One region of the Promicromonospora sp. CA-289599 genome, then DNA from elsewhere that is predicted to be linked to it. Evidence: riboswitches for the same ligand, from Rfam matches in the RefSeq annotation. Region 1 holds a riboswitch; the other holds the start of a gene.

Evidence for each region. A riboswitch is a leader RNA that binds a small molecule or an ion and turns the genes downstream of it on or off. The one in region 1 is predicted to bind ZMP and ZTP.
Region 2: linked by a shared signal. The riboswitch ahead of ACQEVI_RS08570 (bifunctional 5,10-methylenetetrahydrofolate dehydrogenase/5,10-methenyltetrahydrofolate cyclohydrolase) and the one ahead of glyA (serine hydroxymethyltransferase) in region 1 are both predicted to bind ZMP and ZTP.

The regions. Positions count from the first base shown of each region.
Region 1 is NZ_JBNJNI010000001.1:3,677,404-3,686,393, reverse strand. Features, by position in the region: gene ACQEVI_RS16340 (flavin reductase family protein) at 1-49, opposite strand, end outside; gene ACQEVI_RS16335 (bifunctional methylenetetrahydrofolate dehydrogenase/methenyltetrahydrofolate cyclohydrolase) at 188-1,072, opposite strand; gene glyA (serine hydroxymethyltransferase) at 1,154-2,434, opposite strand; ZMP/ZTP riboswitch at 2,530-2,616, opposite strand; gene ACQEVI_RS16325 (hypothetical protein) at 2,761-3,573, shown strand; gene ACQEVI_RS16320 (NAD(P)/FAD-dependent oxidoreductase) at 3,648-5,132, shown strand; gene ACQEVI_RS16315 (PPOX class F420-dependent oxidoreductase) at 5,171-5,563, shown strand; gene ACQEVI_RS16310 (GNAT family N-acetyltransferase) at 5,565-6,089, opposite strand; gene ACQEVI_RS16305 (N-acetyltransferase family protein) at 6,178-6,813, shown strand; gene purU (formyltetrahydrofolate deformylase) at 6,823-7,683, shown strand; gene ACQEVI_RS16295 (carbohydrate ABC transporter permease) at 7,725-8,609, opposite strand; gene ACQEVI_RS16290 (carbohydrate ABC transporter permease) at 8,609-8,990, opposite strand, start outside.
Region 2 is NZ_JBNJNI010000001.1:1,959,052-1,968,041, forward strand. Features, by position in the region: gene ACQEVI_RS08560 (endo alpha-1,4 polygalactosaminidase) at 1-667, opposite strand, end outside; gene ACQEVI_RS08565 (SDR family oxidoreductase) at 756-1,406, opposite strand; gene ACQEVI_RS08570 (bifunctional 5,10-methylenetetrahydrofolate dehydrogenase/5,10-methenyltetrahydrofolate cyclohydrolase) at 1,488-2,351, opposite strand; ZMP/ZTP riboswitch at 2,369-2,446, opposite strand; gene ACQEVI_RS08575 (phosphotransferase family protein) at 2,805-3,890, shown strand; gene ACQEVI_RS08580 (TDT family transporter) at 3,927-5,036, opposite strand; gene ACQEVI_RS08585 (LysR family transcriptional regulator) at 5,123-6,013, shown strand; gene ACQEVI_RS08590 (winged helix-turn-helix transcriptional regulator) at 6,052-6,423, opposite strand; gene ACQEVI_RS08595 (RidA family protein) at 6,518-6,928, shown strand; gene ACQEVI_RS08600 (hypothetical protein) at 6,983-7,153, shown strand; gene ACQEVI_RS08605 (DsbA family oxidoreductase) at 7,153-7,869, shown strand; gene ACQEVI_RS08610 (TetR/AcrR family transcriptional regulator) at 7,866-8,438, shown strand; gene ACQEVI_RS08615 (haloacid dehalogenase type II) at 8,456-8,990, shown strand, end outside.

The DNA of each region.
Region 1 (8,990 bases):
CCACCGGCGTGCCGAAGTACATGACCTTGAGATCGAGAGTCCTGTGCATACCCCCACCCTGCCGCCCGGCCCTGGCCAGGTCTGGCGCCTTTCGGCCACGGCGTTGAGCACAGCGGCTGCTGCCAGGATCCGGCAGATCCTGGCAGCAGCCGCTGTGGTCAACGCGGGCCGACGTCGGGCCGCGCCGTCAGAGCGTCAGCGTTCGCTCCGCCGAGTCCACCACGTTGGACAGGAGCATCGCGCGGGTCATCGGGCCGACGCCGCCCGGGTTGGGCGACACCCAGCCCGCGATCTTCGCGGCCTCGGGCGACACGTCGCCCACCACGCGCGACTTGCCCGTCTCCGGGTCGGTCTCGCGGGAGACACCGACGTCGATCAGCACGGCGCCCGGCTTCACCATGTCGCCGGAGACGATGCCCTTGACGCCCGCGGCGGCCACGACGACGTCGGCCCGCCGGACCAGCCCGGCGAGGTCCTGCGTGCCGGTGTGCGTCAGGGTGACCGTGGCGTTCACCGCACGCCGCGTGAGCAGCAGGCCGATCGACCGGCCGACCGTGGTCCCGCGGCCCAGCACGACGACCTCCTTGCCCGCGAGCTTGATGCCGTACCGCTCGATGAGCTCGATGATGCCGCGCGGGGTGCACGGCAGCGAGGAGGTGACCTCCTCGTTGACCCGCAGCACCAACCGCCCCAGGTTGGTGGGGTGCAGACCGTCGGCGTCCTTGTCGGGGTCGACGAGCTCGAGCACCCGGTTGGTGTCGATGCCCTTCGGCAGCGGGAGCTGGACGATGTACCCGGTGCAGGCCGGGTCCTCGTTCAGCCGACGTACCGCGGCCTCGATCTCCTCCTGCGTGGCGGTCTCCGGGAGATCCTCCCGGATCGACGCGATGCCGACCTCGGCGCAGTCGCGGTGCTTGCCCGCGACGTACCACTGCGACCCCGGGTCGTCGCCGACCAGCAGCGTGCCGAGCCCGGGCACGACGCCCCGCTCACGCAGCGCCGCGACCCGTTCCTTCAGCTCGCCCTTGATGGCCGAGGCAACACTCTTCCCATCGAGAATCTGAGCGCTCACACATACCTCCCTCGGTGAGTGCTGAGTATTTGCCCTCTGAAACAGTTCAGATGGGCAAATACCCAGCACTCAGCGGAATTGTCAGAGACCCGGGTAGAGCGGGAACTTTGTCGTCAGGGCTGCCACGCGGGCCGAGAGGGCGTCCACGTCCGTTGTCGCGCCGTTCTTCAGGGCCGTCGCGATGATGTCGGCGACCTCCGTGAACTCGGCGTCGCCGAACCCGCGCGTGGCGAGCGCAGGCGTACCGATCCGCAGGCCCGAGGTGACGCGCGGCGGACGCGGGTCGAACGGGACGGCGTTACGGTTCACGGTGATCCCGGCGTCGTGCAGGAGGTCCTCGGCCTGCTGACCGTCGAGAGCTGAGTTGCGCAGGTCGACGAGCACCAGGTGCACGTCGGTGCCGCCGGTCAGCACGGAGGCACCGGCTGCCGCGACGTCCGGCTGGGAGAGGCGCTCGGCGATGATCGAGGCTCCCCGCAGCGTGCGCTCCTGGCGGTCCTTGAACGACTCGGTCGCCGCGACCTTGAACGAGACCGCCTTGGCGGCGATCACGTGCATGAGCGGGCCGCCCTGCTGGCCAGGAAACACCGCGGAGTCGATCTTCTTGGCGTACTCACCCTTGGAGAGGATGAAGCCGGAGCGCGGCCCGCCGATCGTCTTGTGCACCGTCGAGGAGACGACGTCGGCGTGCGGCACCGGGGACGGGTGCAGGCCGGCGGCCACGAGCCCGGCGAAGTGCGCCATGTCGACCCAGAGCTTGGCGCCGACCTCGTCGGCGATCTCGCGGAACGCGGCGAAGTCGAGCTGCCGCGGGTAGGCGGACCAGCCGGCGATGATGACGTCGGGGCGGTGCTCCAGCGCCTTCTTGCGCACCTCGTCCATCTCGATGCGGTAGGACTCCGGGTCCACGCCGTAGGCGCCGACGTCGTACAGCTTGCCGCTGAAGTTGATCTTCATGCCGTGCGTGAGGTGGCCGCCGTGGGCCAGCTCCAGACCGAGGATCTTGTCACCGGCGTTGATCAGGGCGTGCAGCACCGCGGCGTTGGCCTGGGCGCCGGAATGGGGCTGGACGTTGACGTGCTCGGCGCCGAACAGGTCCTTGGCGCGGGCGATCGCGAGGTTCTCCGCGATGTCGACCTGCTCGCAGCCGCCGTAGTAACGGCGGCCCGGGTAACCCTCGGCGTACTTGTTCGTCAGGACCGAACCCTGAGCCTCCAGGACGGCACGCGGCACGAAGTTCTCGGACGCGATCATCTCGAGAGTGTCGCGCTGGCGGGCCAGCTCTCCGTCCAGGACGGCGGCGATCTCAGGGTCGAGCTCAGCGAGCGGGGTGGAGAGCGGGTCGGGAGTCGATGCGCTCATAGCTCCTCGATTCATGCGGGACGGGGATTGTCGGACGGCGGTGGAAAGCGCACGCACCACGACACGACTGCCCGGGCGCACACCTTCGCGAGGTGACCCGGGGCCCAGGCGAACGACCCCTCGTCGGCATGACTCGTCGCTCCCCGGTGGTGATCCACCTGACGCCAGTCGCGACCCGAAGATCGTAGCAGCGGCGGGTACGATCCCGTGCTCGACGACCGCCCGGTGATCCCGTCCTCGACGATGCGGAGCGAAAAGCCCGGTATTGCAAGGAAAGTACCTGAGACCCTTTCGCGATTCAGCAGGACGTGGCTATGGTGCGGCCCATGCCCTACCCCGTGTCACCGGACGCCGGCGTTCCGGAACACCAGCCGGACCCGCGCCGCCAGGACAGCCCGTGGAACGGCGGTCAGCCGCCGTCCGGCCCGTTCGCGGCGAGCCGACCACCGTCGGGCCAGTTCCCTGCCCGCCCCGGTTCGGGTCAGGAGCCGGAGCCCGGCTGGCCGTCCACCGGCCCTGTAGGGACCGGCGACGATGGCGGCCGTCGCCGGAAGAGCGGCAGGCGGGACCGGGTCTGGGCGATCGTCGCGTTCCTCGTGGCCGCGGCCGTCATCGGCGCCGTCGGCTTCTACTTCTTCGGCCCCGACTCCGCCGAGGAGCCCACCGCGACCTGGGCGGTCGACTCGTGTGCCGGACCCGACCCGGCCGCGGAGAGCACGGCCGCGGAGAACGCCGAGGCGGAGACGACCACCTACCGTGCGCTGTCCTGCGACGACCCGGCTGCCACCGTCACTGTCCTCGACATCCAGGACGCCGTGTCGGTGGGCCAGCTGCACTGCCCGGAGGGCACGGACGTCGTCTTCCAGAAGGACGGCAATGCCGGCGGGGAGACCCAGGCGGTCTGTGCCCGCAACCTGTCCGACGACCATCCGGGTGACCCAGGGATGGGTGGCGGGCAGCTCGTGATCGGGGACTGCGTGGACGGCGACGGTGCCGAGCTGGCCTGCTCGTCCGACGGCGCGCGCCCGGTCACCGGCCTGATGGTCGGGGGTGTCGAGTGCCCAGAGGGCACCAAGGACGAGCTCCCGCTCGGTTTCGACGCGCAGCGCAGCTACGAGACGATCTGCCTCGGCGCCTGAGCCTGACCTGCACCGTCATCTGACGCTCATCCCGGCGAAACCGGCAGTCACCGGACATTGGCTAGATTCGCCGTATGGCACGTCTCCACCAGACCGTCTTCGAGCGCAACGTCCCGGCCCGCGCCGTCGTCGACCACGCGCTGGGCATGACGCACCACGCGGTGTTCTGGTTGGACGACCTGGGTGAGCGGGCGAGCCGTCCGGCGCTGTCCGCTCCGGTCCGGGCCGACATCGCGGTGGTCGGCGGCGGGTACACCGGCCTGTGGTCCGCGCTCCGCGCGAAGCAGCGTCACCCCGGGGCGCGCGTCGTGCTGGTCGAGGCCCGATCGGTGGGCTGGGCCGCGTCGGGCCGGAACGGTGGGTTCTGCGGGGCGAACCTCACGCACGGCCGCCCGCCGGACGCCCCGGACCGCCGTGCCGAACCCGGCCAGCACACTCTCCTGGGCCGGCTCGGCCACGAGAACCTCGCGGCCATCGGGGCGACGGTGCACGCCCTGGGCCTGGACTGCCAGTGGGAACGCACCGGCATCGTGGACCTCGCGATCGAGCCGCACCAGATCGACTGGCTGCTCGACGCCGCCGCGTGGGCCGCCCGCACCGGCGCCCCGCACACCTTCCTCGACCGGGCGAAGACGCGCGCCGAGGTGGCGAGCCCCACCTATGAGGCCGGTCTGGTCCGGCCCGACGACGCCGCGCTGGTGCACCCCGCACGGCTGGCCGCGGAGCTGGCGCGGGCCGCGAGCGAGCTCGGCGTGGAGATCTTCGAGCACACCCGGGTGACCGCCCTCGTCCCGCCGCGCCGTGGCGCGCACGACGTCGTGCTGCGCACCCTCTCGCCCGGCGGTGAGGCAAGCGTGCTGGCGGACCGCGTGCTGCTCGGGACCGGTGCGTTCCCCCCGCTGCTCCGGCGCTACCGCCACCACACGGTGCCCGTCTACACGTCGGCGATCGCCACGGAGCCGCTGCCCGCCGACCTGCTGGGCGCCATCGGCTGGCGCGGCAGGCAGGGTCTCGCCGACCTGGCGAACCGGTCCCACCGCTACCGGCTCACGGCGGACGACCGGATAGTCTTCGGCGGCCACGACGCCGTCTACCACTACGGCGGGCGCATGAGCAGGACGTACGAGGACCGGCCCGCGACGTTCCGGCGGCTCACCGAGCACCTCCTGACCACGTTTCCGCAGCTCGAGGGCATCCGGCTCACGCACAGGTGGTCGGGCACCGTCGACACGGCCACGCGGCCGGGCGCGTACTTCGCGCAGGCCGCGGGCGGTCGCGTGCAGCACACCGGAGGGCTGGCAGGGCTCGGCGCCGGCGCCGGCCACTTCGCCGCTCAGGTGATGCTCGACCGGCTCGACGTCATGGACGGCGCCCCCGACACCGAACGCACGGGGCTCCGGATCGTTCGGCAGCTGCCTGTGCGGTTCCCGCCCGAACCGGTGGCGGCCGCCGGGATCCGGGCCACGCGGCTGGCCCTGGACCGGGCAGACCACCAGGACGGACGCCGCAACCTGCTGCTCCGGTCGCTCGACACGCTTGGCCTGGGCCTCGATACCTGATTGGCTGCTCGGACCGTCCGACGTCGAAGGAGCACACAGTGGCCACGCCCCCGGTCCCCGAGAACATCGCGAAGATCCTCGCCCAGCCGAATCCCGCCGTCATGGCGACCGTCCAGCCCGACGGCGCGCCCGTCTCCGTGGCCACCTGGTACCTGTACGACGACGGCCGGGTCCTGCTCAACCTCGACGGCACCCGCAAGCGCCTGGAGCACCTGCGCGCGGACCCGCGCGTCTCCCTCACGGTGCTCGACGGCGACACCTGGTACCGGCACATCAGCATCCAGGGCCGCGTGACGATCACGCCCGACGAGAGCCTGGCCGGCATCGACCGGCTCGCGACCCACTACACGGGCAGCCCGTACCCGAACCGCGAGAACCCGCGGTTCGACGCGTGGCTGGAGATCGAGTCCTACCACGCCTGGGGTTACTGACTCAGAGCTGTCCTGGGGTGCTGTCCTGGGGCACGCTCTGCGCGCCCGCGGCACCCAGCACGCGCCGCAGGTAGGTGTACGTCAGGTCGCCCGCCGCCTTGTCGTACTGCTCCTCGTAACCGTGCTTCGTGTACATCGCGAGGTTCTGCTTCGAGTCCTTGCCGGTGAAGACCCAGATCTCCTTGGTCTGCTCCGGCAGGTACGGGAGCACCGCGAAGAGCATCTCGGTGCCGATGCCGCGGGCCTGCTTGTCCGGCGCGACGGCGAGCCGGCCGAGCGTCGCCTTCTCGCCCTCGATCTCGACGCGCACCGAGCCGATCATCCGGTGGCCCTCCCACGCGCCGATGGTCACGACGTCGTCGCGGGCCAGGTCGTCCCGCAGCTCGGCGAGCGTCTGGGTCAGGGGCGGGATGTGGGGGTCGTCGTACAGCTGGGCCTCGGTCACGAACGCGGCGCGCCGCAACGTGAGGAGCTCGCCCGCGTGGTCGTCCTCGACCAGCGCGATCGTCGTGGTGGAGTTGCTCATGGGTCCATGGTGGCAGAGTTGGCGCACCCGGGTCGACGGTGTTCGCGGTACAGATGGTCGTGTCAGCGGCTCCGCATAGATTCAGGGCATGGGGAGATCAGGAGCCCAGCAGACGGCGGAGGCCCGCCCGCGAATCGAGGTGCGTCCCGCCGTCGGTCGGTTCGACGACTTCGCCGAGGTGGTCGGGGTCAAGAAACCGGGCGGCGGGGGCTGCTGGTGCATGAGCTACCGCGACAGCCGGGCCAGCAACGACGAGCGTCCCGGCTACATGCGGGACCTCTGCGAGAGCGAGCCCGGCCCCGGTGTGCTGGTCTACGTGGACGACGTCGTGGCGGGCTGGTGCTCGATCGCACCCGGTTCCACGTACCGCCGGCTCATGAACTCACGCACCATCCCGTTCGTCGACGAACGGGACGCCTGGGTGGCGGTCTGCTTCGTGGTCCGCGCGGGGTACCGCAAGCGCGGGCTCATGCACGATCTCCTCGCCGGGGCGGTCGAGCACGCCCGGGCGCACGGCGCCGAGGTGGTCGAGGGCTACCCGGCCGACGTCGGCCCCGACCGCGTCGACGTGATCAGCGGGTACGTCGGGACCGTGCGGATGTTCGAGGAGGCGGGCTTCGAACGCGCGGCCGAGACCAGCGGTGTCAGCGGCGGCAGGCGACGCTGGGTGATGCGCAAGGAGCTCACCGCGGACGGCGGAGCCGCCTCGGCCGCGGCGGGTTAGCCTGACCGCGTGAACGACGCGACCGCAGCCACCCACTGGATCCTCACCCTGTCCTGCCCGGACCAGCCGGGAATCGTGCACGCGGTCGCGGGAATGCTTGCCGAGCACGGCGGGAACATCACCGAGTCGCAGCAGTTCGGCGACCCGACGTCGGGCCTGTTCTTCATGCGCGTGCAGGTCGAGTCGACGGCGTCCCGCGACGAGCTCACCACCGCGATGACGCAGGTGGCGCACCGGTTCACGATGACGTGGACGCTCGACGTCGTCGGCCGGCGGATCCGCACGCTGATCATGGTGTCCAAGGCCGCGCACTGCCTCGTCGACCTGCTGTACCGCGAGCGCTCGCAGCGCATGCCGATCGATGTCGTCGGCGTGGTGGGCAACCACCGCGACCTCGAGGACATCGCCACGTTCTACGGCAAGCCGTTCCACCACGTCCCGGTCACCAAGGACACCAAGCCCGAGGCGGAGGCGAGGCTCCGCGACCTGGTCAAGGAGCTGGACGTCGAGGTGGTCGTGCTGGCTCGGTACATGCAGATCCTGTCCGACGAGCTGTGCCGCGACCTGAGCGGGCAGATCATCAACATCCACCACTCGTTCCTGCCGTCGTTCAAGGGCGCGGGCCCGTACCGGCAGGCGCACGACCGCGGCGTCAAGATCATCGGCGCCACGTCCCACTACGTGACCGGCGACCTCGACGAGGGCCCGATCATCGAGCAGGACGTCGAGCGCGTCGACCACTCCCGCACGGTCGAGGATCTGGTCGGCATCGGCGAGGACGTCGAGCGGCGCACGCTGGCGCGCGCCGTCCGCTGGCACGCGGAGCGCCGGGTACTGATGGACGGGCGCCGCACGGTCGTCTTCCGCTGACTGCGCCGCCGCGAGCGGTGGGCAGGGCGGTCCGCGGCGCGTCAGCCCTTGACCGCGCCCGCCAGGGCGAACGCCGAGCCCGAGATTCTGGTGACCAGGACGTACAGGCCCAGGACCGGCGCGGCGTAGAGCAGCGAGTACGCCGCGAGCTGGCCGTACGCCACGCTCCCGTACTGGCCGAAGAACGCGAAGATGCTCACGGCTGCCGGCTGCTTCTCCGGGGAGAGCAGCAGCACGAACGGGACGAAGAAGTTCCCCCACGCCTGCACGAACACGAAGATGAACACCACCGCGATGCCCGGCCGCATGAGCGGGAGCACCACGCGGCGCAGCGCCTGCATCGCGGACGCCCCCTCCGTCCATGCCGCCTCCTCCAGCGAGATCGGCACCGAGTCCATGAAGTTCTTGGTCATCCAGATCGCCATGGGCAGCGAGGTAGCCGCCATGAAGAAGATGGTCCCTGGCAGCGAGTCCAGCAGGTTGAGCTGCACGAACAGCGCGTACACCGGGACCATGATCGCCGTGATCGGCAGGCACGTCCCGAACAGCACCGAGTACAGGAAGTACTTGCCGAACCGCATGCGGTAGCGCGACAACGGGTAGGCCGCGAGCACCGCCACGACCACCGTGATGGCCCCGGAACCCGCCGACAGCACGAACGCGTTCCACAGCGGCAGCCAGGTCAGCTCCGGCGTCAGGATCGCGGAGAAGTTGGCGGTCGTCACGGCGTCGGGCAGGCCGAAGGAGAGCGTCGCCTCCGCGTCGAACGACGCGACGAGCACCCATGCCATCGGGAGCACGAACAGCAGCGCGATCACGAGCAGCACCACGTTCGCGGCCACCTTGGTGGCCTTGGCGCGCGGGCCCGCCAGCTGGCCGGCGCCGCCCCTGGCCGATGCGGCGGGCCTCGTCATCGTGTCCGTCATCAGTCCACCTCCGGTCGGAGCGCGCGGATGTAGATCACGGAGAAGACCGCGCCCACGATGATCATCACCGTCGCGATGGCCGTGCCGTAGCCGACCTGCGCGAACTTGAACGCCTCCTGGTACGCCAGGATCGGCAGCGTCGAGCTGTCGGTGCCCGGGCCGCCGCCGGTCATCACGTAGATCAGTGTGAACACGGAGAGGGTCTGCAGCGTCGTGAGCATCAGGTTGGTCGAGATGCTGCGCCGGATGACGGGCAGGGTCACCCACGCCAGTCGCTGCAGCCCGTTCGCGCCGTCGAGCTGTGCGGCCTCGGTGAGCTCCGGCGGCACCTCGGCGAGCGCCGCCGAGTAGACCATCATCGAGAAGGCGGTGCCGCGCCAG
Region 2 (8,990 bases), 1.7 Mb from region 1:
CGGAGCACTCCTCGGTGACCGCGAAGTCGAACCCGAGCGCCTCCCCGTCCACCGTGACCTCCGCGGCGTTCTTCTGCCCGATTGCGAGGCCTGCGTCGTGGGCCAGCTCGATGTACGAGGAGGCGAGCGCGAAGGCGTCCTCCTGCTCGATCAGCCCCGTGCCCGGGTCGGGGAATCGCGTCCACGTGTCGAAGTTGTCGATCTCGACACCGTCGAAGCCGTCGGCCGAGCACCCGGTGATCACGGAGCCGAGCACATCGAGGATGCCGTCGCGCTTCGCCTCCGTCGAGGGGTCGAGGATGTACTCGTCAGGCCACTCCGGATCGATGACGAGGTCTCCGGAGGCGTCGTGGAGCAGCAGGTCCTCGTGCTCGTCGAGCCAGAAGTCCGCGTCGCCCGGCTGGGTCTGGAACCCGTTGACGTAGCAGATGTTGTAGGCACCGGCGGCGGGCTCGGCCGTGGCGTCGCGGACCACGACGTCGAGCCCGCCGTCGAGCTCGTAGGCGGCACCGAGCTGGTAGTCGAACACCCCGCTCGTGGGCGGGAGGGTGACGGCGGCGGTGTCAGCCACGTCCGCGCTCGGATCCACCTCCTGCCCCGTGGCGGAGCCGGCCTGACAGGCCGTGAGCGTGAGGACGACAAGCGCTGCGGTGATGAGCTGAGGCATCTGGCGATCGTAGGGGGAACCTCGCGGCGACAACCCTGACGGCGGGCAACTGATCAATCGGGGTGATCGGTTCCGCCCGGCACAGGGCCTACGGCACCGTGGCGAGCGCCTGCGCGATCGGCGTCTCACCGTTGCCGAACGGGATGGTGCGTCCGACGGTGCTGTCGTCGGCCAGGACGGCCGCGGCCACGGCCGCGACGTCGGCACGGGAGACCCTGCCGTCGCCCGGGTCGGCCACCTCGACGAGTCCCGTGGGCTCGTCGAGCGTCAGCGGGCCGGGCTGCAGGATCGTGTAGTCGAGGTCGGAGGCACGCAGGTGCTCGTCGGCCGCCGTCTTCGACTCGGCGTAGGCGAAGAACGAGTTGTCCTCCGGCACCCCGTGACCAGGCCCGGCACCGAGGTACGACACCATCACATAGCGCGATACGCCCGCCGCCTGCGCGGCGTCCATCGAGCGGACGGCGGCATCGCGGTCGACGGCGTAGGTGCGCTCCGGGTTCCCGCCGCCCGCGCCGGCCGACCAGACCACCGCGTCCTGCCCGTCCAGGAGCGCGGTCAGCCCGTCGGTGTCGAGGTGCTCGACGTCGGCGATCACCGGGATCGCTCCGGTGGCCGCTACCTCGTCCCCGTGGTCGGGATTGCGGATCACGCTCGTGACGACGTCGCCTCGCTCCACGAGGAGAGGGGCGAGCCGGAGCGCGATCTTGCCGTGGCCACCGATGATCAGAACGCGGGACATGGTGCTTCCTTCCGTCGGGTTCGGCTCCAGGCTATGCCGGAAGTCGCTGATTCCAGGTCAGCGACTGCTGTGGCGGGAGGGTCAGGCCGAGTGTTCCCGGGTATCACCTTGGTTGGCCTCAGCGGCGTCGACGGTCTGGGCCAGGAGGACGGCGATGGTCGTGGGTCCGACACCGCCGGGCACTGGAGTGATGAGGCGAGCTCGGCTTGCTGCTGACGTGTATTCGACGTCGCCGATGTTGCCGGGGTTGTAGCCGGCGTCGATGACGACCGCGCCGGGCTTGATCCAATCGCCCCTGATGAGTTCGGGTCGTCCGACGGCAGCGACGACGATGTCGGCCTCACCGACGACATCGGGCAGGTTCGCGGTCTTGGAGTGGCAGTAGGTGACGGTCGCGTCGCGGGCGAGCAGCAGCATTCCTACCGGCTTGCCCAAGATGGGGCTGCGACCGACCACGACGGCCCGCTGCCCGGCGGGGTCGACGTCGTAGGCGTCGAGAATGCGCATGATCCCGCCGGGCGTGCACGAGGCGAACCCAGGCTCGGCCAGGGCCATGGCGGCGAAGGACGCTGCTGTCACGCCGTCGACGTCCTTGGTTGAGGCGATCGCCTCGAACACGGCCCGCTCGTCGATCTGGGCGGGCATCGGGTGCTGGACCAGGATCCCGTCGACACTCTCGTCAGCAGACAGGTCGCGCACGAGCTGAACGGCGTCCTCGGTGGTGGCGTCGTTGCCGAGATGGTATCGACGCGAGTCCAGACCGGCCGATCGGCACCGGTTGGTCTTCATTCGTACGTAGGTCTGCGAGGCCGGGTCGTCACCGACAAGGAGTGTCGCTAAGCATGGCTTGCGACCGCTGGCACGCTCGAACCGCGCAGCCCGGCGCGTGGTGTCCTGATGTATGGCGTCGGCGACTGCGGTGCCATCCATGATGATCGCGCTCATGGCAACTCCTCAAGAGTGAGGAGCACCCAGGCGGTCGATGCGTCCGAACGTCGCTCCCTGGTGGTGACCCACCCGCGCCAGTCGCGATGTCGTAAGACTACCGGTCGGTGAGACTGCCGGCGGTTACGGCTGGAGCGAAACCGTTGGCCCTGCGCCGTGAGATCGAAAGCGATCTTACTGGCCAAGCTTCCGGGTTCGGGTCTGCGGTCGGGCTCTTCAGCACCAGATCACCGCTGGCTACCCGGCGGACAGTTGTACGGCCCGTGGGGCCGGCGCGGCTCGTGCGGCCGCCTCTGACCCTGGGACGGAGCCGCCGCCGGAATCTCGACATGCGCCACGAGAGCCGGCCGCGAGATCCCGTCACATCAAGAATGAAATGCGCATTTTTCGCCCAGTCGTGGTCGGATGTGGTACGTCCGAAAATTCCACAGCACCGTTGCCGTGAGGAAACCGATGACCGAGCGTGTCCTGCCCGACGCCGACACGATCGAGGCCGCGCTGGCCTCGCACGACGGCCCCTGGGGAGCGGGCGCGCGAGTTCTCTCGGTGGTGGACCAGTCGACCGCCTTCGGTCAGGCAGCGGTCCTGCGGGCGAGCATCGCGGCGCCGAACACCTGCCCTTCCCTGTGGGCGGTCAAGATCCTGGGCTGGGGCCGCCATACCCTGCTCGACTCGCGCGACAGCCTCCTGGACCGCCGCGAGGCGCACTTCTACGGCAGCGGCATCTCCGACCTGCTGCCCAACGGGCTGACGACGCCACCGGCCGCGACGGTGTTCAGCCACCACGGCTTCACCTGGGTGGTGATGCGTGACATCGGCGCCGTCCTGCAGCAGAGCTGGACCCCCGACACCGCGACGATCGCCGCCAGGCGTGCCGCACTCCTGTACATCCCGGGCGTGCTGCGCCCCGGCCTGCTGGACGCCCCCTGGCTGGAGCTGGAGGGCTACGCCGCCTACACCCATCACATCCAGGCGGGCCACGAGAACCTCGAGGCACTGGCCGACGACCCGCTGCTCCGGGCGCTGTTCACCCCCGATCAGATCCGCGACCTGCACACCTGCCTGGACGCGTCGGAGAGCCTGGGCGCACGCGCCGCGGAACTGCCCAAGACCCTGGTCCACGGCGATCTCACGCCCCGCAACGCCGGGCTGGACCCGCGCGGCACCCTCGCCCTCATCGACTGGGAGCACGTAGGCGTCGGCCCCGTGGGGTTCGACCTCGGCACCTTCGTCTCCCTCTACCGCGGGTTCGGCGGCTCCGGCGAGCTGGACGAGCCGGCAGTCCTCGAGACGTACGGCCGAGCCCTCAGCGATCTCGCCGGGATCGACCTGCGCCATGCCGCGGCCCTCGGCTTCGCGATCGCGCACCTGACCTGGGGGCTGCACCTCCGCCTCGGCCCCGGTCTGACGCTGGTGCGCCAGGGTTTCCAGCACGACAACCCGGCGAAGCTCGCCGCGCACCTCGACGACATCCGGTCCGGATGCCTGCGCGCCCTGTCCTGGGCGGCCGCGGCCAGAGTCGTGACGGCGGTCCGCTGATCCCGTCCTCAGCCGCCGGCCCGAGCGCCGGCCGGCTCAGCCCACAGTGGTCAGGGCGCGGCGCTCGCCCAGCACCTCGGCCGGTGCCGGCACCAGCCGCCACCCGAGGCCGTCCCACACGGTCCGGACGGCGACAGCCGCCCACGCCACCACCAGCCCGGCGAAGAGCAGCACGGAGAGCACCGCGAGCGCCGTCAGCCCGGTGTGCGCGGCGAGCCCGGCGGTCGCCGTCACGCAGGTGCCGACCGGGAACGTGAACGACCACCAGGTGAGCGAGAACGGCAGCCCGTGGACCGCGGCGCGCACCGTGACGGCGGCGGCGATCGCCGCCCACATCAGGGCGAAGCCCAGCACCGAGACCCCGAAGACGACGGCGAAGTACACGAGCCCACGCTCGAACGTGGCCCCGAACGTGCCGGCGGCGTTGGCCGCCAGCAGGCTGGCCGCGGTGACCGACTGGCCGAGCGGGCCGAGCGCTATCCACAGGGTGGGGACCATCCTGGCCGCGCCCACCTGGTGGTGCATCAGCCGGCTCCAGAGCTGGGGCAGGATCACGAGCGACGCGACGAGGCTCAGCCCGAACATCGCGTAGCAGGCCAGGAGCATCGTCTCGCGGGCCTCCCCCGGCGCGATGTGCGGCAGCAGGAGCGCGCCGGTCGCGGCCGAGACCATGGGCGGGACCACGGGCATGAGCCATCCGGCGAACGCCGCGTCGGGCGCGTTCCGGTGCCGGGTGAAGGCGAGGTAGGGCACGGCCACGGCGCTGACCAGGCCTGCGAGCGTCCCTACGGTCCACAGCACCGCGTCGATGGCGACCGCGGCCTGCAGGCCCACCACGTCCCGGCCGATCAGGAGCGTCCCGGCGCCCACGGTGAGCAGCGCCATCGGCGGGGCGCCGTAGAAGTGCGCCATCACCGGGTCGGCGTGGTGCGCACGCGCGGCCGCGGGGTGCCGCAGCCAGTGCAGCACGGTGGCGGTCAGGAAGAAGACGAGCATCGCGGACGCGAGCAGCCAGAGGCCGACCGCGGCCTGGCGCAGGCCCGGGATGTGGACGGGCAGCGTCACCGCGGCGTTGGCGACTATCCCGGTGCCCATCACCGAGGCGAACCAGTTGGGTGTCACGTTCGCGATGCTGAAGCGGGCCATACGCCTCAGTCTCCCTACCGGTGGACCTGGCCGGTATCCTCGATCTCATTGTGGAACCACAACCTCACGTTGTAGCTGGGAGCGGTGTGGATCTCCCGTCGCTCCGGCTCCTCTCGGCGATCGCGGAGGTCGGCTCGATCACCGCCGCGAGCAGGACGCTGGGTATCACCCAGCAGGCGGCGTCGACCCGGATGCGCCGGCTGGAACGCATGCTCGGGGTGGCGCTCCTGGTCCGCGGGCCGCGCGGCAGCACGCTCACCCTCGACGGCACGATGGCGGCGCAGTGGGCAGCCGAGACGGTCGAGGCGGCCGACCGGTTCGACGCCGGTGTCGCCGCGCTGCGCACCGCCGGTCACGCACGACCCCTGGCGATCGCCGCGAGCCTCACGGTCGCGGAGTACCTGCTCCCTCGCTGGCTCATGACGCTCCGGGGCCAGGACGCCACCGAGCACGCCGTCTCGGTGACCGCGACGAACAGCGCGCACGCCATCGAGCTGGTCACCGACCGCAGCCACCAGCTCGGGTTCGTGGAGACGCCCACCGAGATCCCGGGCCTGGTCACCACCATCGTCGCGAAGGACGAGCTCGTCGCCGTCGTCGCACCGCAGCATCCCTGGGCCCGACGGCGGGGCGTGACCGCCGCCGAGCTCGCGCGCACACCGCTCGTCACCCGCGAGAAGGGCTCCGGCACCCGGCTCAGCGCCGAACGGCTCCTGACCGACGCCGGGCACGAGATCGCCACCCCGCTGGCCGAGCTCCCGACCACAGCGGCGGTGCGGACGGCCGTCGCGTCGGGTGCGGCGCCGGCGGTGCTCAGCATCCTGGCCGTCCGGGACGACCTCACCGCCGGCCGGCTGGTCCGCGTCCCCGTCAAGGGCCTGCGCTTCGTCCGTGAGCTGCGCGCCATCCGGTCCCCCGGGGCGTCGCCCCTCCCGCTGCTGGAGAAGCTGCTGACAGTCGCGGCGCGAAACGGCTGAGCCGACGGCGCCCTCGCCGGCCACCTCACGCTCCGGGATCAGCCCTCGGCGTCGAACCGCACCCGCGCCCGCTCGACGTCGGGCATGTTCTCGGCACTCCAGTGGAACAGCGCGTCGATGAGGTCCTGGATGGATCGCCCGAGTGCCGAGATGCGGTACTCGACGGCGATCGGGCGCGAGCTCACGACGACCCGGTCGACCATCCCGTTGCGCTCGAGGCGCCGCAGCGTCGCCGTCAGCGACTTCTGGGTGACGACCGGGATGGCGCGGCGCAGCTCGTTGAACCGCAGCGGCTGCTCGCACAGCTCGTCCAGCACCTGCAGCGACCACTTGTCGAGCACCTGGTCGAGCAGCTCACGGTGGTGCGCGGAGATCAGTATGCGCTCTGCGTGTTCGGTGGTATCCGGCATGAAACCTAGTCTCGTTGAAGTTCCCTTCGGACACCAGGTAGACATGCGATACCGCTCCACCGACAACCTAGACCCCGCGACGAAGGGACCTCCCATGACCGTCCAGCTGCTCACCCCCGAGGGCATGTTCCAGCCAGTCCCCTATCACCACGTCTCGATCGGCACGGGCAGCCGCCAGGTGCACGTGGCCGGCCAGATCGCGCGCGACGCCGAGGCGAACCACATAGCGCCCGACGACCTCACCGGCCAGGTGGCGCAGGCGCTGCGCAACACGGCCCGCGGCCTCGCCGGTGCCGGCGCGACCTTCGCGGACGTCGTGCGCCTCCGGTTCTTCGTCACGCACTGGAGCCCCGACAAGATGGGCGACTTCATGGCGGGCCTCGAGAGCGTGTCCGACGAGCTCGGCATCCCGCGGCCCCTGCCGCCCGTCTCGCTCATCGGCGTCGACTACCTGTTCGAGCCCGACGTGCTCGTCGAGGTGGAGGCGTTCGCCGTCCTCGACTGAGCAGCGGACCGCGATCTTGACGCACGGTTCAAGTTCTGCCTAGGGTTCTTGACCATGACGTCAAGTAATGTGATCGCGGATCCGGCCCCGGTGGTCGGCTCCCCCGCGGAGAAGACCACCGAGGCCGTCGACGCCACCGCGTCGCCCCCGCCCGCGTCGCCGTTCGAGCTCCTGCCCACGGGCGAGGCGTTCGGCGTCTGCGACCTGGACGGGGTGTGCTCCTGATGGCCGGCGAGGCATTCGGCCAGGCCACGGACCGCCTGGTGGTCGACGTGTGGAGCGACGTGATGTGCCCGTTCTGCTACATGGGCGACACGCTCCTGGCACAGGCCCTGGAGAAGTTCCCGCACGCCTCGGGCGTCGACATCCGCTACCACAGCTTCCTCCTGATGCCCCACCTGACCGACGACGACGCCCCGGTCACCCCGACCGAGCTGCTGTCGGCCAAGCACGGCCTCCCGCGCGAACAGGCCCAGGCGATGAACGACCAGGTCACCGAGCGCGCCCGCCAGATCGGCCTGGACTACCGCCTGGACCAGGCCCAGGCGGTGGCCACCCGCACCGCGCACCAGCTCAGCCACTTCGCGGCCGCGCACGGCAAGCAGCACGAGCTGGTCCAGCAGCTGTTCAAGGCGTACTTCACCGACGGGCTCAACGTCGCCGACCACCAGGTCCTGGCAGACCTGGCCGCCGAGGTCGGCCTGGACCGAGACGCCGCTCTCGCCGCGCTGGAGAGCGGGGAGTTCGCGGACGCCGTCGAAGCCGACATCCAGCAGGCCCACCAGTACGGCATACAGGGTGTGCCGTTCTTCGTGTTCGGCGGCAAGTACGCCGTCTCGGGCGCGCAGCCGGTCGACGCGTTCCTGCAGGCCCTGGACACGAGCTGGGCCGAGACGGTCGGTACGCCCGCCGATGCCACCCCGGCCGGGGCCGGTCGGTGACGTCCAAGAACCCGCGCCTGCGCGCCGACGCGCAGCGCAACGTCGAGGGCATCCGCCTGGCTGCCCTCGACGTGTTCCGCGCCCACGGGCTGAGCACCCCGCTCGAAGCGGTGGCGCGCGCGGCGGGCGTCAGCAAGGGCACCATCTACCACCGCTTCGGGGGCCGGCAGGGCCTGATCGACGCGGTGGTCGAGGAGCTCGTCGCCGAGCGCATCACGGGCATCATCACGGCGGTCGGTGCGATCGACGACCCGGTCGAACGGTTCGAGAGCTATCTCCGGCAGATCTGGCTGCTCCAGTACGACGAGCCCGCCGCGAACGACGTCCTGCTGCGGTCCATGCCCGCCTCCGGGGCGGTCAACGCCCTGTGCGAGCACGCCAACGAGAACGCCGGAAGGCTCCTTGCCGACGCCCAGGCCACCGGCAAGGTCCGGGCGGACCTCACCGCCGAGGACGTCTGGCTCCTCATCTGGGAACGCGGCATCATCGCCCGGGCCTGCGCCGAACAACCGCGCGACGGCTACCGCCGGCGCTCGGAATACACCCTCCGGGGCCTGCGCGGCGACTAGTCATCTACGGTGAACGTATGGAACCTGCGACGAAAGGGACCACCCGTCCGACCCTCGTCTTCGACGTCCTGGGCACCCTGGTCGACCAGACCGGGAGCATGGAACGGCGCGTGACGGCGGTGGCCGGGATCGACAGCGGTGCAGCGGCGGAGGTGGCCCGCCGGTGGCTGGGACACGTCGCCGAGCAGGAACGCTCGATCGTCGAGGGACGGCGCGCGTTCGTACCCAGTCACGAGCTGGACGGCGAGGCGCTGGGCGCGCTGGTTCGCGAGGACCTGCTGCGGCCCGACGCCGCCGCACGGCTCGCCGACGCGTCCGAGTGGCTGCAGCCCTGGCCGGACAGCGTCGCCGGCCTGGACCTGCTCGCCGCCGACTTCTCGGTGCTCGGCGTGTCCAACGCCAGCCGCCGGGTGCTGGCCGGCATCAGCACGAAAGCCGGAATGCGGTGGCACCAGGTGCTGTCGAGCCAGGACGCACGCACGTACAAGCCGGACCCGGCGATCTACGCGCTGGCGATCGACAGCGCACCCACCGGGTCCGGCACCCCGGTCA